DNA from 2 places in the Dyella japonica A8 genome. Region 2 is predicted to be linked to the other one. Evidence: predicted binding sites of a transcription regulator. Region 2 holds the regulator's gene; the other holds the start of a gene.
What was found. The regulator HrcA, encoded in region 2, represses chaperone genes, less so after heat shock. The targets are predictions, from matches to a motif close to TTNGCACTCNNNNNNNNNGAGTGCNAA.
Positions count from the first base shown of each region.

Region 1: rpoH (RNA polymerase sigma factor RpoH) is a predicted target of HrcA. The motif match lies at 3,446-3,472, and genes of this name have one in related genera.

Region 1 is NZ_CP008884.1:4,745,768-4,753,665, reverse strand. Features, by position in the region: gene ftsE (cell division ATP-binding protein FtsE) at 1-642, shown strand, start outside; gene ftsX (permease-like cell division protein FtsX) at 639-1,625, shown strand; gene HY57_RS20280 (response regulator) at 1,774-2,616, shown strand; gene ung (uracil-DNA glycosylase) at 2,613-3,314, shown strand; gene rpoH (RNA polymerase sigma factor RpoH) at 3,501-4,358, shown strand; gene HY57_RS20265 (response regulator transcription factor) at 4,470-5,171, shown strand; gene HY57_RS20260 (sensor histidine kinase) at 5,168-6,601, shown strand; gene HY57_RS20255 (efflux RND transporter permease subunit) at 6,891-7,898, shown strand, end outside.
Region 2 is NZ_CP008884.1:2,696,491-2,704,388, forward strand. Features, by position in the region: gene HY57_RS11260 (outer membrane protein assembly factor BamE) at 1-287, opposite strand, end outside; gene fur (ferric iron uptake transcriptional regulator) at 364-783, shown strand; gene HY57_RS11270 (MASE1 domain-containing sensor histidine kinase) at 1,356-2,948, opposite strand; gene HY57_RS11275 (response regulator transcription factor) at 3,076-3,711, shown strand; gene recN (DNA repair protein RecN) at 3,962-5,632, opposite strand; gene hrcA (heat-inducible transcriptional repressor HrcA) at 5,826-6,878, shown strand; gene grpE (nucleotide exchange factor GrpE) at 6,965-7,483, shown strand; gene dnaK (molecular chaperone DnaK) at 7,645-7,898, shown strand, end outside.

The sequences.
Region 1 (7,898 bases), 2.0 Mb from region 2:
GGTGGCCACGAGGCCCTGTCGCAACTCTCTTTCGAGGTGGCAGCAGGTGAGATGGCCTTCGTCACCGGCCACTCCGGTGCCGGCAAGAGCACGCTGCTCAAACTGCTGGGCCTGATCGAGCGACCCTCGCACGGCGTCGTCACGCTGGAGGGGCAGAACCTCGCCAAGGTGGGGCGCGCCGGTATTCCCAAGTTGCGCCGCCGCGTCGGCATGGTGTTCCAGGACCATCGCCTGCTGATGGATCGCACCGTGTTCGCCAACGTCGAGTTGCCGCTGATGATCGGCGGCATGGCGCCCCATGAACGCAGCAAGCGTGTGCGCGCGGCGCTGGAGAAGGTGGGCCTGCTTTCCTACGAGCGCCAGCTCCCGGCCACGTTGTCCGCCGGTGAGCAGCAGCGCGTGGGCATCGCCCGCGCCATTGTCGCCAAGCCGATGCTGCTGATCGCCGACGAACCCACCGGCAACCTCGACCCCACGCTCGCCGTGGAGATCATGGGCTTGTTCGCCGAATTCCAGGGCGTGGGCACCACCGTGCTGATCGCCAGCCACGACCTGCCGTTGATCAAGAAGATGAAGAAGCGCGTGATCGTGCTCGACCACGGCCGCCTCGTCGCCGACGTGGCCGCACAGGAGGTGCTATGAGCACGCAGCCTGAATTCCCGATGGAAAGCCCGCTGCTTTCCGACCAGTCGCGCGGTATCCGCACCAAGGCGCGCCCCGTGGCGAGCTGGCGCGAGCATCACGGCTGGAGCGCCATGGCCAGCCTGCGCCGCCTGATGTCGCGACCGGTGGGCACCCTGCTTACCGTCGCCGTCATGGCCATCGCGCTGGCCTTGCCGCTGACCTTCTATCTGGTGCTGGGCAACCTGCAGAAGATGGGTGACGCGCTGGGCCAGAACCAGACCATCAGCGTGTTCATGCAGCCGGGGCAGGGCGTGTCCTCGGCGGACATGATGGCCAAGAAGCTGCGCGAACGCAGTGAGGTCGCGGACGTCAAGGTGAAGTCCCCCGACCAGGGCATGGACGAGCTGGCGAAGATGCAGGGTTTCTCCGGTGCGCTGCACACGCTGGACGCCAATCCGCTGCCGTTCGTGCTGGAAGTGCAGCCCCGTCCGGGCGCGAGCGCCGACAGCGTCGATCATCTCGTGGCCGACATGCGCGGCATGCAGGGCGTGGACCAGGTGCAGGATGGCGGAACCTGGCGGCAGCGCCTGGAAGCCATGCTGGGCGTGGGCCAGCGCATCGTGATGATTCTGGCTGCGCTGCTGGCGGTGGCCGTGCTGCTGGTCGTGGGCAATACGGTGCGTGTGGATATCGCCAGCCGTACCGAGGAAATCGGCGTGCTCATGCTGGTGGGCGCCAGCCGCGCCTTCGTGCGCCGTCCGTATCTTTATGCCGGCATCTGGTACGGCTTGCTCAGCGGCGTGCTGGCGGTCGGCTTTGCCGTGCTGGTCGAACTGGCGCTGGCCGAACCGGTGCAGCGGCTGGGACAGGTTTACGCAGGCAAGCTGCAGGTGGACGCCTTGCCCCTGTGGTTGCTCGGTGCCGTGCCGGTGGCAGCGGCCGTGCTCGGCTGGCTGGGCGCCCGGCTGGTCAGTGCGTGGCAGCTGCGCAAAGCCGTCTGAAGCGTGCGCGGGCTCACGCCCGGCGCAACAAGGTCATGCAAGGTTTGCGCGCATGGTGCAGCATGCCGGCGCGAGGTAGCCCGGCGCCCGGAGGGGGCGTCGGCAAGGTGTCGGCAGGGAGCGTCGGCCAACACGTGGGTGATCGGGGATGAGTGGAAGTTTCAGCAGTCGAGCAGTAGGAACGGCGCCCAGGGTGCTGGTGGTGGATGGCTCCAAGGTGGTGCGCCAGCTGATCGCCCGCGTGTTGAAGAGCGAGTTGCCGGACAGTGACGTGGTGGGCGCCGGCAGCGGCGCGGAAGCCAAGGAACTGATGGACGGCGGCGCCTTCGACTTCATCACCATTGCCTTGCGCCTGCCCGACATGGATGGGCTGGAGCTTGCGCGCCACGTGCGTGAATCCGCCGCCCAGGCCTACGTGCCCATCGTGGTGGTATCGGGCGACGTGGATGGCCGCCTGCACAGCCGCACGCTGGGTGAGCACGTCACCGACTATTTCGACAAGTCGCTGGGTTTCCAGGCGTTGGCGGAGTTCATCCGCGGCTACGTCAAGCCCGCCGATTCCGCGCAGGGCGAAGTGCTCTATGTGGAAGACAGCCGCGTGGTGGCGCTGGCGACCCGCCGCATCCTGGAAAAACACGGCCTCACCGTGCACCACGTGGTCAGCGTGGAGGACGCGCTGGTCCTGCTCGACAAGGCGAAGGACGCCTCCAGGGTCGGCGCGGACATCGTGCTCACCGACGTTAGCCTGAAGGGCGAGCTCACCGGCGGCGACCTGCTGGAACGCATCCGGCGCGAATACGGTTATGGCAAGGGCCGGTTGCCGGTGCTGGTGATGACCGGCGACGAGAACCCGGCTAACCAGGCCGCGCTGCTGCGCGCCGGTGCCAACGACCTGGTCGAGAAACCCATCGAGGAAAAACTGCTGATGACCAAGCTGCTGTTCCAGCTGCGCGTTTCCCAGCACCTGCGCGAGCGGGGCGAGGCGGCGTGACCGAGGATCGGATCAAGCTGGAGCCTTCGTGGAAGGCCCGCATCGGTGACTACCTGGCCCGACCCGACATGAAGTCCCTGTCGGACTTCCTCCGCAACGAAAAGCATGCCGGCAAGGTGATCTACCCGCCGGGCCCGGAGATCTTCGCCGCTTTCGATCACACCCCGTTCGACGCCGTGCGGGTGGTGATCCTGGGGCAGGACCCGTACCACGGCCCGAATCAGGCCCATGGGCTGTGCTTCTCGGTGCGGCCGGGCGTGCAGACGCCGCCGTCGCTGCAGAACATCTTCAAGGAAATTCACCGGGACCTGGGCTACAAGGCCCCCGACCACGGCTGCCTGACCCCCTGGGCAGACCGGGGCGTGCTGCTGCTCAACGCCACGCTCACCGTCCAGCAGGGCATGGCCGGCTCCCATCAGGGCAAGGGCTGGGAAGGGTTTACCGATGCCGCCATCGATGCCCTCAACCGGGAGCGGGAGGGGCTGGTGTTCATGCTCTGGGGTTCCTATGCCCAGAAAAAGGGCCAGCTGATCGATGGCCGCCGGCATTGCATTTTGCGGTCCGTGCACCCATCTCCTTTGTCAGCGCACCGCGGTTTCATCGGCTGCGGGCACTTCTCGGCGGCTAACCAATACCTGGAGAGCCGAGGGGTGGCACCGGTGGACTGGTCCCTGCCCATGCGCTCGGAACTCGCCTGAAACCGGCCTTTCACGGCCGCTGAACCGACAGGGCGGCATAGTGGCACCTCCCCTGGGGTGCCTCGCTGGACAGTTGCCCCAAATTCCTGTACTATTCAGTTCATCAAAGGTCCCGGAACCTTTCGGGGCCTTTAGCACTCTCACTACCCGAGTGCTAAGCTGATCCCCTATTCAGGAGGTTCCAACATGTCTCAAGCTTTGGTGACCGCCAACCTGCCGGTGCCGAGTGTCGTCGGCAGTCTGGATGCCTATATCTCGGCGGTCCATCGGATTCCGGTGCTCAGCCAGGACGAGGAGCAGACGCTGTCGCGTCGCTACAACGAAAAAGAAGACCTGGAGTCGGCCCGCAAGCTGGTGATGTCCCACCTGCGCTTCGTGGTGCACGTGGCTCGCGGCTACAGCGGCTACGGCCTGCAGATGGCCGACCTGATCCAGGAAGGCAACATTGGCCTGATGAAGGCCGTCAAGCGTTTCAACCCCGATCAGGGCGTGCGCCTGGTGAGCTTCGCCGTGCACTGGATCCGTGCCGAAATGCACGAGTTCATCCTGCGCAACTGGCGCATCGTGAAGGTCGCCACGACCAAGGCGCAGCGCAAGCTGTTCTTCAACCTGCGCAAGAGCAAGAAGCGCCTGGGCTGGATGAACGCCGAGGAAGTGCGCATGGTCGCCCAGGATCTGGGCGTGCCGGAAGCGACCGTTCGCGAGATGGAATCGCGCCTGTCGGGCCGTGACATCGGCTTCGAAGCCCCGGCGGATGCCGAGGACGATGCCAAGCCGGCGCCGGAAGCGTTCCTGATCGACGAAGGCGCGGACCCGTACGACAACGTGGCCGATGCCGACCAGGCCGACAACCAGCTCGACACGCTGTCCACGGCGCTGCGGAACCTGGACGAGCGCTCGCGCGACATCATCCAGCGCCGCTGGCTCAACGAAGAAAAGGCCACGCTGCAGGATCTTGCGGACGAATACGGCGTCTCCGCCGAGCGCATCCGCCAGGTCGAGGCCAACGCGATGAAGAAGATGCGCGGCCTTTTCGCCGCCTGATCTTCGACGTCAGCGTAAGATGACAAACGGCCCCCATCGGGGCCGTTTGGCTTTGCGGGGACATGGCTGACTCCGCGCTCCCGCCACTGGATCCACGGTGTTATGGCTGCCATGCCCCAAGTGCTGGTCATCGAAGACGACGAAACCACCGCGCGCGAGATCGTCGCGGAACTCAGTGCGCACGGCATGCAGGCCGACTGGGTTGCGAACGGTCGCGACGGCCTGGCGCATGCCACGCAGCGCGAGTACGACCTGATTACACTCGATCGCATGCTGCCAGGCATGGACGGCATCGACGTGGTGGCCGAGCTGCGCCGCGCGGGACGCGACACGCCGGTGCTGATGATCAGCGCGCTGAGCGATGTCGACGAGCGCGTGCGTGGATTGCGCGCCGGTGGCGATGACTACCTCACCAAGCCTTTCGCGCCGGATGAAATGTCCGCACGCGCCGAAGTGCTGTTACGCCGACGCCAGCCGCAGGCCGTGGTGCAGCGCCTTCGCGTGGCCGATCTTGAGCTGGACCTGGTGAGCCACGTGGCCTATCGCGGCGGCCAGCCGCTGACGCTGTTGCCCACCGAATATCGCCTGCTCGAATTCCTGATGCGCAATTCCGGACAGGTGCTCACCCGCACGATGATCTTCGAGACGGTGTGGGGCTTCCATTTCGACCCGGGCACCAATGTGATCGATGTGCACATCGCGCGCTTGCGGCGGAAGATCGACGGCGCCGGGCAGCCGGCGTTGATCCACACGGTGCGTGGCACCGGCTACATGATCGCGGCCGCCAACGAAGCCGCCACGGTGGTGTCATGAACGGACGTCCAAACAGCTGGCACTCGACCACCTCGCGGCTGATCCTGATCTACGGATCGCTGTTCGTCGTGTGGGGCGCGGTGCTCGTCGGGGTGATCCAGTGGGAAACCACGCGTTACCTCAATACGGTCATCGACCAGATGTTGCAGCAGCGCATGCACTACATCGCCTCCACCGAGCCGTCCCGGCTGGCGACGACGGTGGATGCCGCGGCGGCGATCGACCCGCACGGCATCATGTCGGTGGGGCTGTTCGACAAGGATCACCAGCCGGTAGCGGGCAATATCGACCATCTGCCGGCCTCGCTGCTGCGTGACGGCCAGGTGCATTTGCTGAGACACGGCTTGCCACGACCCGACCGCGATGCGGAGCGCGTGCGCGCGCGCGGCCTGGCGACCACGCTGCCCAACGGCGACATCCTCGTCATCGCCAAGGACATCAGCACCATCGATGGCATCGGCGCGATCATCCGTCGTGCGCTGCTGTGGGGGCTTTCGCTCACCATCATCCCCGGCCTGCTCGGCGGCTTCCTGTTGCGTCGCGGCCCGGAAAAACGCATCCGCGAGCTGCAGGCGGCGACCGATCCCATCCGCCAGGGCGACCTGTCCAAGCGCTTGCCGGTGAGCCGGCGCGGCGATGAACTCGACCAGCTGGCCGGCATCGTCAACACGATGCTGGGCGAAATCGAGCGCCTGATGAATGAAGTGAAGGGCGTATGCGACAACATCGCGCACGACCTGCGCACGCCGCTGACGCGCCTGCGCGCACGGCTCTATCGCACGCAGCAGCAGCTGGACGGCGAGCCGGAAGCCGCGCTGGTGGAGTCGTGCATCGTCGATATCGACGAAGTGCTGACGCGCTTCCGCGCGCTGTTGCGCGTGTCGGAGCTGGAGGATCGCCACCGCGCGGCCTGCTTCGACGAAGTGGACGTGGGGCAGGTGCTGCGCCAGGTGCACGAGTTCTATGCACCGGTGGCGGAGGATCGCGGTCAGGCGTTCGAGCTGGATATCCAGCCACTTACTCCCGTGCGTGCCGATGCGCACCTGTTGTTCGAGGCGCTAGCCAATCTTGTCGGCAACGCGATCAAGTTCACGCCGTCGGGCGGCAAGGTGAGCCTGCGCGCCAGTATGGACAAGCGCGGCCCGCGCGTGGACGTGATCGACAGCGGCCCGGGCATTCCCGCCGACGAGCGGGACGCGGTGACGCGGCGTTTCTATCGCGGCGACAATAGCCGCACCACGGGCGGTTCGGGCCTGGGCCTGAGCATCGTCAGCGCCATCGTGCGCCTGCACGGCTATGCGCTCGATATCGGCGACACCGGCAGCAGCGGGGCGCGCCTCACCTTGTACTGCTACACGCTGGGGCCGGACGACAAGGTGGGCACCTGCCTGTCGCGCTCTGTGCCAGAGGTCACGCCGATGACGGTGTGACGTGCGCAGAGGAGCCTGCGCCTCGGGCTCGCGCGACGTCTTACACCCCTCATCATCCCTAATCCCACACCGGCATTCCGGCGAGGATTGGAATGATGGTGAGGGGTAGCGGGGCATGAAGTCGGGAGCACGTCAGGCATGCACCACATGAAGATTTCTTCATCCGTGCCCGTACCGCGCTTTCATTAAACAACATGAAATTATCTTCATCCGCTGGCCCCTCCTTGCGCCAGCGGGCCCGTGCGAAAATTTGTGGCGACGCATCATTTCGCGCACGGAAATCCCCCGCATGCTTGGCATCGTCCGGATCGCGCTTACGCGGCCCTATACGTTTGTTGTACTCGCGCTGACCATTCTCATCTTTGGTGTGATGTCGGCCGTACGCACGCCCACCGACATTTTCCCGGAGATCAACATTCCGGTGATTGCGGTGGCCTGGCAATTCACCGGCATGACGCCCGACCAGATGGCCGGACGCATGAACACCCCGTTCGAGCGCGTGCTCACCACGACCGTCAACGACATCGAGCACATCGAGTCGGAGTCGCTCAATGGCATGGGCATCACCAAGATCTACTTCCAGCCGGGCGTGAACATCGCCACCGCGAACGCGCAGGTGACGGCGGTGGCGCAGACCTTGCTCAAGCAGATGCCGCCCGGCGCGACGCCGCCATTGATCGTCAACTACAACGCGTCGACGGTGCCGATCCTGCAGCTGGCACTGTCGGGCAAGGGCCTGTCCGAGCAGCAGCTGGGCGACCTTGGCCTCAACCAGTTGCGCCCGCAGCTGGTGACGGTGCCGGGTGCGGCCATCCCTTACCCGTTCGGCGGCAAGACGCGCCAGATCCAGCTGGACGTGGACCCCGAGGCTTTGCAGGCGCGCGGCCTGTCCACGCAGGACATCGCCAATGCCCTGGCCAACCAGCAGCAGATCAGCCCGATCGGCACGCAGAAGATCGGCAAGTACGAATACGTGATGGAGCTGAACAACGCGGCCACGCACGTGCAGGAACTGGAAGACCTGCCGGTCAAGCAGGTCAATGGCACGACGATCTACGTGCGCGACGTGGCCCATGTGCGTGACGGCAACCCGCCGCAGACCAATATCGTGCATGTCGATGGCGTGCGTTCCACGCTGCTGTCGATCCTGAAGAACGGTTCGACCTCCACGCTGGCCATCGTGGCCGGTGCGCGCGACAAGGTCGCGCAGATGAAGGACGCGTTGCCCGACAATCTGACGGTAACGCCGATCGGTGACCAGTCGCTGTTCGTACGCGCGTCGATCGACGGCGTGGTG
Region 2 (7,898 bases):
AGCACATCGTTGTTGAAGGTGAGCTTGAGCGTGTGGATCTTGATGTCGCCCCCGCGATGCTGCTGCGTGGAGACGTAGTCCCACTGGTTCTGGTTGAACGGCGAGTTCACCGAGGGCGAGCCCATGAGCACCAGCACCTGGCGCTTGGTCATGCCCGGCTGCAGCTGATCCACGGTCTTCTTGTCGAGCAGGTTGCCCTGCGACACGTCTGGGGTGTAGACGAGACGGCAGCTGGCCAGCGACAGAGCCAGCATGGCGAATCCCAGCGTGCGAATCAGCTTGTGCATGCGTGTTGCGTCCGGATCGTAAAGGTGTCGGATGATACACTAACGGCCTTGTGGCGCCGCGTGCGTGGAGTTTGTTATGGAACAGGAAACCAAAGAACTGCGCAAAGCCGGGCTTAAGGTGACCCACCCCCGCATGCGCATCCTGCAGATCTTCGAGGACGAGGAGGCCCACCACCTCACCGCCGAAGACATCTATAAGCGCCTGCTGTCCCACCAGGAGGACATCGGGCTGGCCACCGTCTACCGCGTGCTGACCCAGTTCGAGGCCGCCGGCATCGTGGTCAAGCACAATTTCGAGGGCGGCCAGGCCGTCTACGAGCTGGACCGTGGCAAGCACCATGACCACATGATTGATGTGGACAGCGGAAAGGTCATTGAGTTCGTCAGCGAGGAGATCGAGCGCCTCCAGCACGAAATTGCGGCCCGCCACGGCTATGTCATCGAGGACCACAGCCTGGTGCTGTACGTGCGGCCCAAGAAGTCCCACCACAAATAAGCAGTGCGGGCAGCGAGGCGCCTGGGCCGGTGGCGGTGACGCCATCGGCCTTTTTGTTTTTTTGAGTGGGGCGTGGCCTGCGAGGGCTGGCCTATGGAAAAGGCGCTGGATCCCAGCTTTCGCTGGGATGACGAGCTGTGGAATGACGAGCTAGTTTCGGTGTTCGACCACAGCCTGGGTTGACCGTGGCCCGTCATTAGGAAATACCTCTCCGCCTCATCGGGCCGTCATCCCAGCGAAAGCTGGGATCCAGCGCCTTTGTGAAGGCCTGGGCAGAGGCTGCAAACGGGGCGAGGGCATTGGCGAGCGCCCATAAAAAAAGCCGCGGGAGGACTCCTGTCCGCCCTGCGGCTTGATCCGTTACCGGATGGCTCCAGAGAAAGGCGAGTTGCTCGCGTAACCTGGGCGTGCCACCGATACCGGCGGAACGGCATCCTGCCGTTCTTCATGCCCACCGTCCCCACGGTTGGCATGGCTCACCATCTTGCGATGGTGGCTCCCCCACATCGATGGATCCAGCGTAACGAAGCCTTCACACGTCGGGTATCGGAAAATTTCCTATGTAACGTTTCCTAAGTGCGCGCTGCGTCACCAGTTTGCGTGTTGCTTCGCAACAATATGCGTAGATGAACGCCTTGCGCTTCGGGGCGAACCCTGAACAGGCCGCCCAGGGATGTCACCCGGTCGCGCATGCCTTGCATGCCACGGCCGCCACGGGGCATGCGGGCCGGCAGGCCGATGCCGTTGTCGCGGATATCCAGCAAAGCCAGCGCCACGCCCTGGCGCTCGCCGATGCGCAGGCGCAGTTGGAAGGTGTCGGCGTGGGCGTGCTTGACGGCGTTGGTGGCGCTTTCCTGCACGAGGCGATAGACCACGGTGCGGGTGTCGTCGTCGAGCAAGCGCGGGTCGCCGCGAAGTTCGGTGCGATAGGCCACGCCGGCCGCGGTGAGCAGGTCGCGGATCGGGCCTTCGTCCAGCGCCCGTAGCAGGCCGAACTCGTCGAGCACGGCGGGGCGCAGATCGTCGAGCAGGCGGTGCAGGGCGCGCCGCATGTGACCCATGATGGCGTTGATCGACACGCCGATGTCGTCCATGCCGGCCTGGGCGAGCCGCGACTGGGCGAGTTTCAGGTGGGTCTGGATGGCCGTCAGGTTCTGGCCCAGTTCGTCGTGCAGCTCGGCGGCCATGTGGCGGCGCTGGTTTTCCTCGGTGCGCAGGTTGCCGCGCGCGGCGTCGCGCAGTTGGCGGGCGAGGTGGTCCAGGCGGCGGTTCACGGCGGCAAGATAGACGTTCTGTTCCGCCACGCGCTCGCTGCTGCGGCGCAGGGCGTCGGTGGCCGAGCCCAGCATCAGCGCGCCGGTGCCGGCCACGGCCAGGAACAGCTCGCCGGCGGCGCCGGGGGCGCCGTGGCCGGAGAGATGATCCACCAGCGTCATGCCCAGGCTGGAAATCAGCATGGAAAGGCTGGCGCCGCGCCAGCCGTGCCGGAACGCGAAGAACAGCACCGGTGCCAGTGACAGCACGCGGGCGAACTGCGGCTGCGGCGCTTCATGCGAGGACAGCACCAGCAGGATGGCTAGCGAGGGCAGCAGCACCAGCAGGCCGTCCATCAGCAGCCGGCCGAGGCCGCGCTTGTCCAGGCGGGCCCGCAGCAACATCACGAGCAAGGGCACCACGAGCAGCACGCCCACGTAGTTGCCCAGCAGATCCTGGCCCAGCGCCTGCATCATCATGTCCGCGCCGGGGGCGGCGTGGATCAGGGCGAGCATCACGGCATCCGTGGCCGTGGTGGCCGCTACGGTGAAGGCGGCCGACAGCAGCAGGCGGGCGACATCCTCGGGGTCGCGGAGGCTGGCGTGCAGCTTGGCCCGGCGCATCAGCCACAGGCAGATGGCCGACACGATGGGCTCGGGCAGCGCACCCAGCAGGAAATAGCGCCAGCCCAGCGGCAGCGGGTGGAACGAGGCGATCAGGCCGCTGGCGGCGAACTCGGCACCGAGCAGCCACGGCCACATCCGCATGGGGGCCAGCAGCAGCGCACCGAAGCGCAGGCCGTAGGGGAGCATCCAATAGGGTTGCTCGGTCGGCCACAGCAACAGCCAGAGCAGAAAGTAGCCGGTGCCAAGGAGCAGATCCGAGCCCGGCAGGGAGTATTTCGGTCGCATCCGGCGATGGTACATGGCGCCGGGCGGCGTTTAGGCGGCATTCCAGCGCCCTTTCGCGTTCGGCCCGGAGGGCCCTGCCGCAGTGCGAGATCGTAAACAGGCCCTTGGCCTGCTATACATTGGGCCCATGTACAGCATTGTCCTGGTTGACGACCATGCCATCGTACGAGAGGGGTTCAAGCGGCTGATCGAAATGGAACCGGATCTGGAGGTCGTTGCGGAATGCCGCAGCGCCGACGATGCGGTCGAAGCGGTTGGCTCACGTCGTCCCGATCTCGTGGCACTCGATCTCTCGCTGCCTGATGGCAGCGGGCTGCCGCTGATCGAGCATCTGCGTAGCGTCGCTGCGGACACGCGCATCGTGGTGCTGAGCATGCACGACGGCGAACCCTACGTATCGGAAGCCCTGCGCCGCGGTGCCAGCGGCTATGTCACCAAGGGCGTGGCACCGGAAGAACTGGTGGCCGGGCTGCGCGCCGTGATGCAGGGCGAATGCTTCCTCAGTTCCGACCTGCGCAAGCGACGCGCGGAACGGCCCAGCGAAGCACGCGACCCCATCCACCGGCTCACCGCGCGCGAGCGCGAAGTGTTCCTGCTGCTGGCGGCGGGCCGGGCGCCGAAGCAGGTGGCGGGTGAGCTGGGTATTGGCCAGAAGACTGTCTATATCCATCGCGCTAGCCTGATGGGGAAGCTGGGGGCGGGGTCGGAGCTCGACCTCTATCGTATGGCCGCCGAGCGTGGGTTGTTGCCGCGGAAGAACTGACTGCGACGTCGGTAGCGCACGCCTGCCAGCTTGATAGATTCACCCATTCCCCTCACCGTCATTCCGGCGAAAGCCGGAATCCAGTGCCTTTGCTTTTAGGCACTTTCGCTTCAGTGAAGAAAGTCACTGGATTCCGGCTTTCGCCGGAATGACGGTGAGGGAAATATGGCGTTGGCGTTGGCGTTGGCGTTGGCGAGGGGCTGGGGCTGGGGCTAGCGCCAATGGCCTGTGTGATGCGGCGCAGGCAGCCTCAAACCTGCGCCCGCTCCAGCATCTGCTTCGCATGGGCCTTCGTTTCGCGCGTGATCTCCACGCCGCCCAGCATGCGCGCCAGTTCGTCACGACGACCGTTGGCATCGAGCTTCTCGATGCGCGTGCGGGTGGATTCGCCGTCGCTGGCCTTGCTCACGCGCAGGTGCGCATGGCCTTGCGCGGCCACCTGCGGCAGGTGGGTGACGCACAGCACCTGGCGTTGCGCGCCGAGGGCGCGGAGCTTCTGCCCCACCACCTCGGCCACGGCGCCGCCAATGCCGGTGTCGACTTCGTCGAACACCATGGTGCCGATAGTGTCCTTGCCCAGCGTGGCCACTTCGATGGCCAGGCTGATGCGCGCCAGTTCGCCGCCGGAGGCGACCTTGCGCAGGGCGCGCGGCGGCTGGCCGGGGTTGGCGCTGACCAGCAGTTCGCAACGCTCCCGGCCTTGCGCGTCGGGCTCGCTGTCGCTGGTGGCTTCCAGTTCGACCACGAGGCGGCCGCCACTCATGCCCAGCTCGCCCATCAGGGCGCTGACCTCGCCACCGAGCCGTTCGGCGGCCTGCAGACGCGAGGCGCTGAGCTTGCCGGCCTGCTCGTCGTACTGCTGCTGCAGGCGCGTGCGCTGGCTGGCGAGTTTTTCCAAGGCGTCGCCCGCGCCTTCGAGTTCACCGAGCTCCTCGCGTAGCGCGGCGGCCTTGTCGTGAAGTTCGGGAACGGGCACCCGGTGGCGTCGCGAGAGTTCGTGCAGTCGGGTGAGGTGGGTGTCGACTTCGCTGTAGCGCTCCGGGTCCAGATCGACATCGAGTGCATAACGGCCCAGGCCGTCGGCGGCTTCGCTGAGCTGGATGGAGGCGTTGTCCAGCAGGTCCAGCAGCGGCGCCAGGCGATCGTCCAGCGCGGCGAGCTTGCTCATCTCCAACTGGGCCCGGCCCAAGGCGCGACGAAGGGCGAATTCGCTGTCGCCATCGAGTAGTTCGACCACGCCGCCCGCGCCCTCGGCCAGGCGTCCGGCGTTGGCCAGGCGCTTGTGGCTGACTTCCAGTTCGGTGAGTTCGTTGGCGGGCAGCGCCCACTTTTCCAGTTCGCCCAGCTCGTGGCTGAGCAGTTCGATGCGCTGCTCGCGGTCGTCGCCGCCGCTGAGCTTGCGGATGCGGTTGCCCAGCTCGCGCCATTGCTGGGCCAGCTCGCGGACCTGGGCGACCAGATCCTCGTTGCCGGCGTAGGCGTCGAGCAGTTCCATCTGGTGTGCCCGCGACAGCAGGGCCTGGTGTTCGTGCTGGCCGTGGATCTCCACCAGCAGCGTGGCCAGTTCGCCGAGCTGGCTGGCATTGGCCGGGCGGCCGTTGATCCAGGCGCGCGAGCTGCCTTCGGCACGGATGACGCGGCGCAGTTGGCAGGCGTCCTCTTCGTCCAGTTCCTCGCGGTGCAGCCACTCGCGGGCCTCGGGGAGCTCGCTCAGGTCGAACTCGGCGGTGAGCTCGGCGCGATCGCTGCCGGCGCGCACCATGCCACTGTCTGCGCGGGCGCCGGCCAGCAGCATCAAGGCGTCCACCAGCAGGGACTTGCCCGCGCCGGTTTCGCCGCTGACGACGGTAAGACCCGGGCCGAAGGCGATCTCGGCTTCTTCGACGACGGCAAAATGACGAACGTAGAGCGAGGTGAGCATGGGCGGCGACGTGGTGAAGTCGTGGGATTGTAAAGGGGAGGGGATGGGGCGCGGCTAGTGGGGTGCATGCCTGGGCGATGGCATGACTCCGCCACACCCCGGTTTTGCCACGCCCGCCCCCCGGCCCTGTCCCCTTTCTTGCAAACTTTGCCGCCAGACCTTATTTCTTTTGTGTCTCACGGATTGCTACAGCATGCCTGCCGCCCAACTCGATGCCCGCGCACGCCGACTCCTGCGCACATTGATTGCCCAGTACCTCGCCGATGGCGAGCCCGTAGGGTCGCGCACGCTGTCGCGCTCCTCCGGGCTGGACGTGAGCCCGGCGACCATCCGCAACATCATGTCCGACCTGGAAGACGCCGGCCTGGTGGCGTCGCCGCATACCTCGGCGGGGCGCGTGCCGACGCCGCGCGGCCTGCGTTTGTTTGTGGACAGCCTGATCGAACTGCAGCCCCTGCCGCAGGACGAGATGGCGCGCCTGCGCCGCGAGCTGCCCCCGGGCCCGACCACCACCCGCGACCTGCTGGGCAACGCCTCGACCTTGCTGTCGGCGATGACGCAGTTCGCCGGCGTGGTCACGGTGCCGCGGCAGGCTGACTTCCCCCTGCGACACATCGATTTCGTGGCGCTGCCCGATGCCCGGGTGCTGGTGATCCTGGTGTTTTCGGACAACCAGGTGCAGAACCGCATTGTCCAACTGGCCAGGCCGCTGGACGGCCGCGAGCTGGAGCAGGCGGCCAACTATCTCAATGCCCAGTTTGCCGGCCTGCGCCTGGACGACATCCGGGGCCACCTGCTGCGTGAACTGCGCGAGGCCAGTGGCGAGCTCAACCGCCTGATGTCCAGCGCGGTGGAACTGGCGGCGGCCTCGTTCGCCCCGCAGAGCGAGAGCGACGACGTACTGGTCAGCGGCCAGACCAATCTGATGGGTTATTCGGAGCTGGCCAACCTGGAGCGCCTGCGCGAGCTGTTCGAGGCATTCCAGAAGAAAAGCGAGCTGCTGCAGCTCATGGAAGTGTGCGCCAAAGCCCCTGGCGTGCGCCTGTTCATCGGCGAAGAATCAGGGTTTGCGGCGCTGGATGGTTGCAGCGTGGTCACGGCCAGCTACGGAGCCCAGGGGCGCGTGCTGGGTGCGGTCGGGGTGATCGGCCCCACCCGCATGGCCTATGAGCGGGTGATTCCCGTGGTGCAGGCAACGGCCGGTTTGCTCAGCGACGCCTTGAATCGCGTCGCGACGACCTTATAACGCGCTCGGGAGGCGGGGTTTTACCCGCAAGTGATTGACGGTTGGTGCCGCTTGGTGCCGGCCACGGATAAGGCTTGGAGTGATTCATGCAAAGCAACGATCCAACGACGCCCACCGGGGCGCAGGGCGACGCGGCCAGCGCAGAGCTGGAGGCGCTGAAGGCGCGCATCGCGGAGCTGGAGGCGAACAACGTGGAGCTGCGCGACACCGTGTTGCGCGAAAAGGCGGAGATCGAGAACCAGCGCCGCCGCCTGCACCGCGACGTGGAGCAGGCCCGCCGCTTCGCCAACGAGAAGCTGCTGAACGAGCTGCTGCCCGTCTACGACGGCCTGGAGCGCGGCCTGCAGGTGGAAGGCGGTGACGTGGCCAGCATGCGCGAGGGCATCGCGCTGACGCTGAAGTCGCTGTTGAAGATTGCCGAGAACAATGGCCTGGTGCAGGTCGACCCAGTGGGGCAACCGCTGGATCCGGACAAGCATCACGCCGTTAGCATGGTGGAGGCCCCGGGCGCGGCCCCCAACACGGTCGTCAGCGTGCTCCAGAAGGGCTACGTGCTGAACGACCGGCTTCTGCGCCCCGCGTTGGTGGCGGTCGCCAAGGAGTAACGCCCCGGCTCGCGGTCGAGGGCGCCTGAACGGCGTCCCCTGCGGGCTTCGGCGGAAAGGCATACGGGGTCTTGCCGGCATTGAGATGGTACGTGCCGGGCCCCATCTGACAAATCAGATCGCGGCCGAGGGGTCGCTTAAAGCATTCGGGAGTAGACAACATGGGTAAAATCATCGGTATCGACCTGGGCACGACCAACTCGTGCGTCGCCGTGATGGACGGCACCACCGCCAAGGTCATCGAAAACTCGGAAGGCGACCGCACCACGCCGTCCATCGTTGCATTCACCAAGGACGGCGAAGTCCTGGTGGGCGCGCCGGCCAAGCGCCAGAGCGTGACCAACCCCAAGAACACCTTCTACGCGGTGAAGCGCCTGATCGGCCGCAAGTTCACCGACGCGGAAGTGCAGAAAGA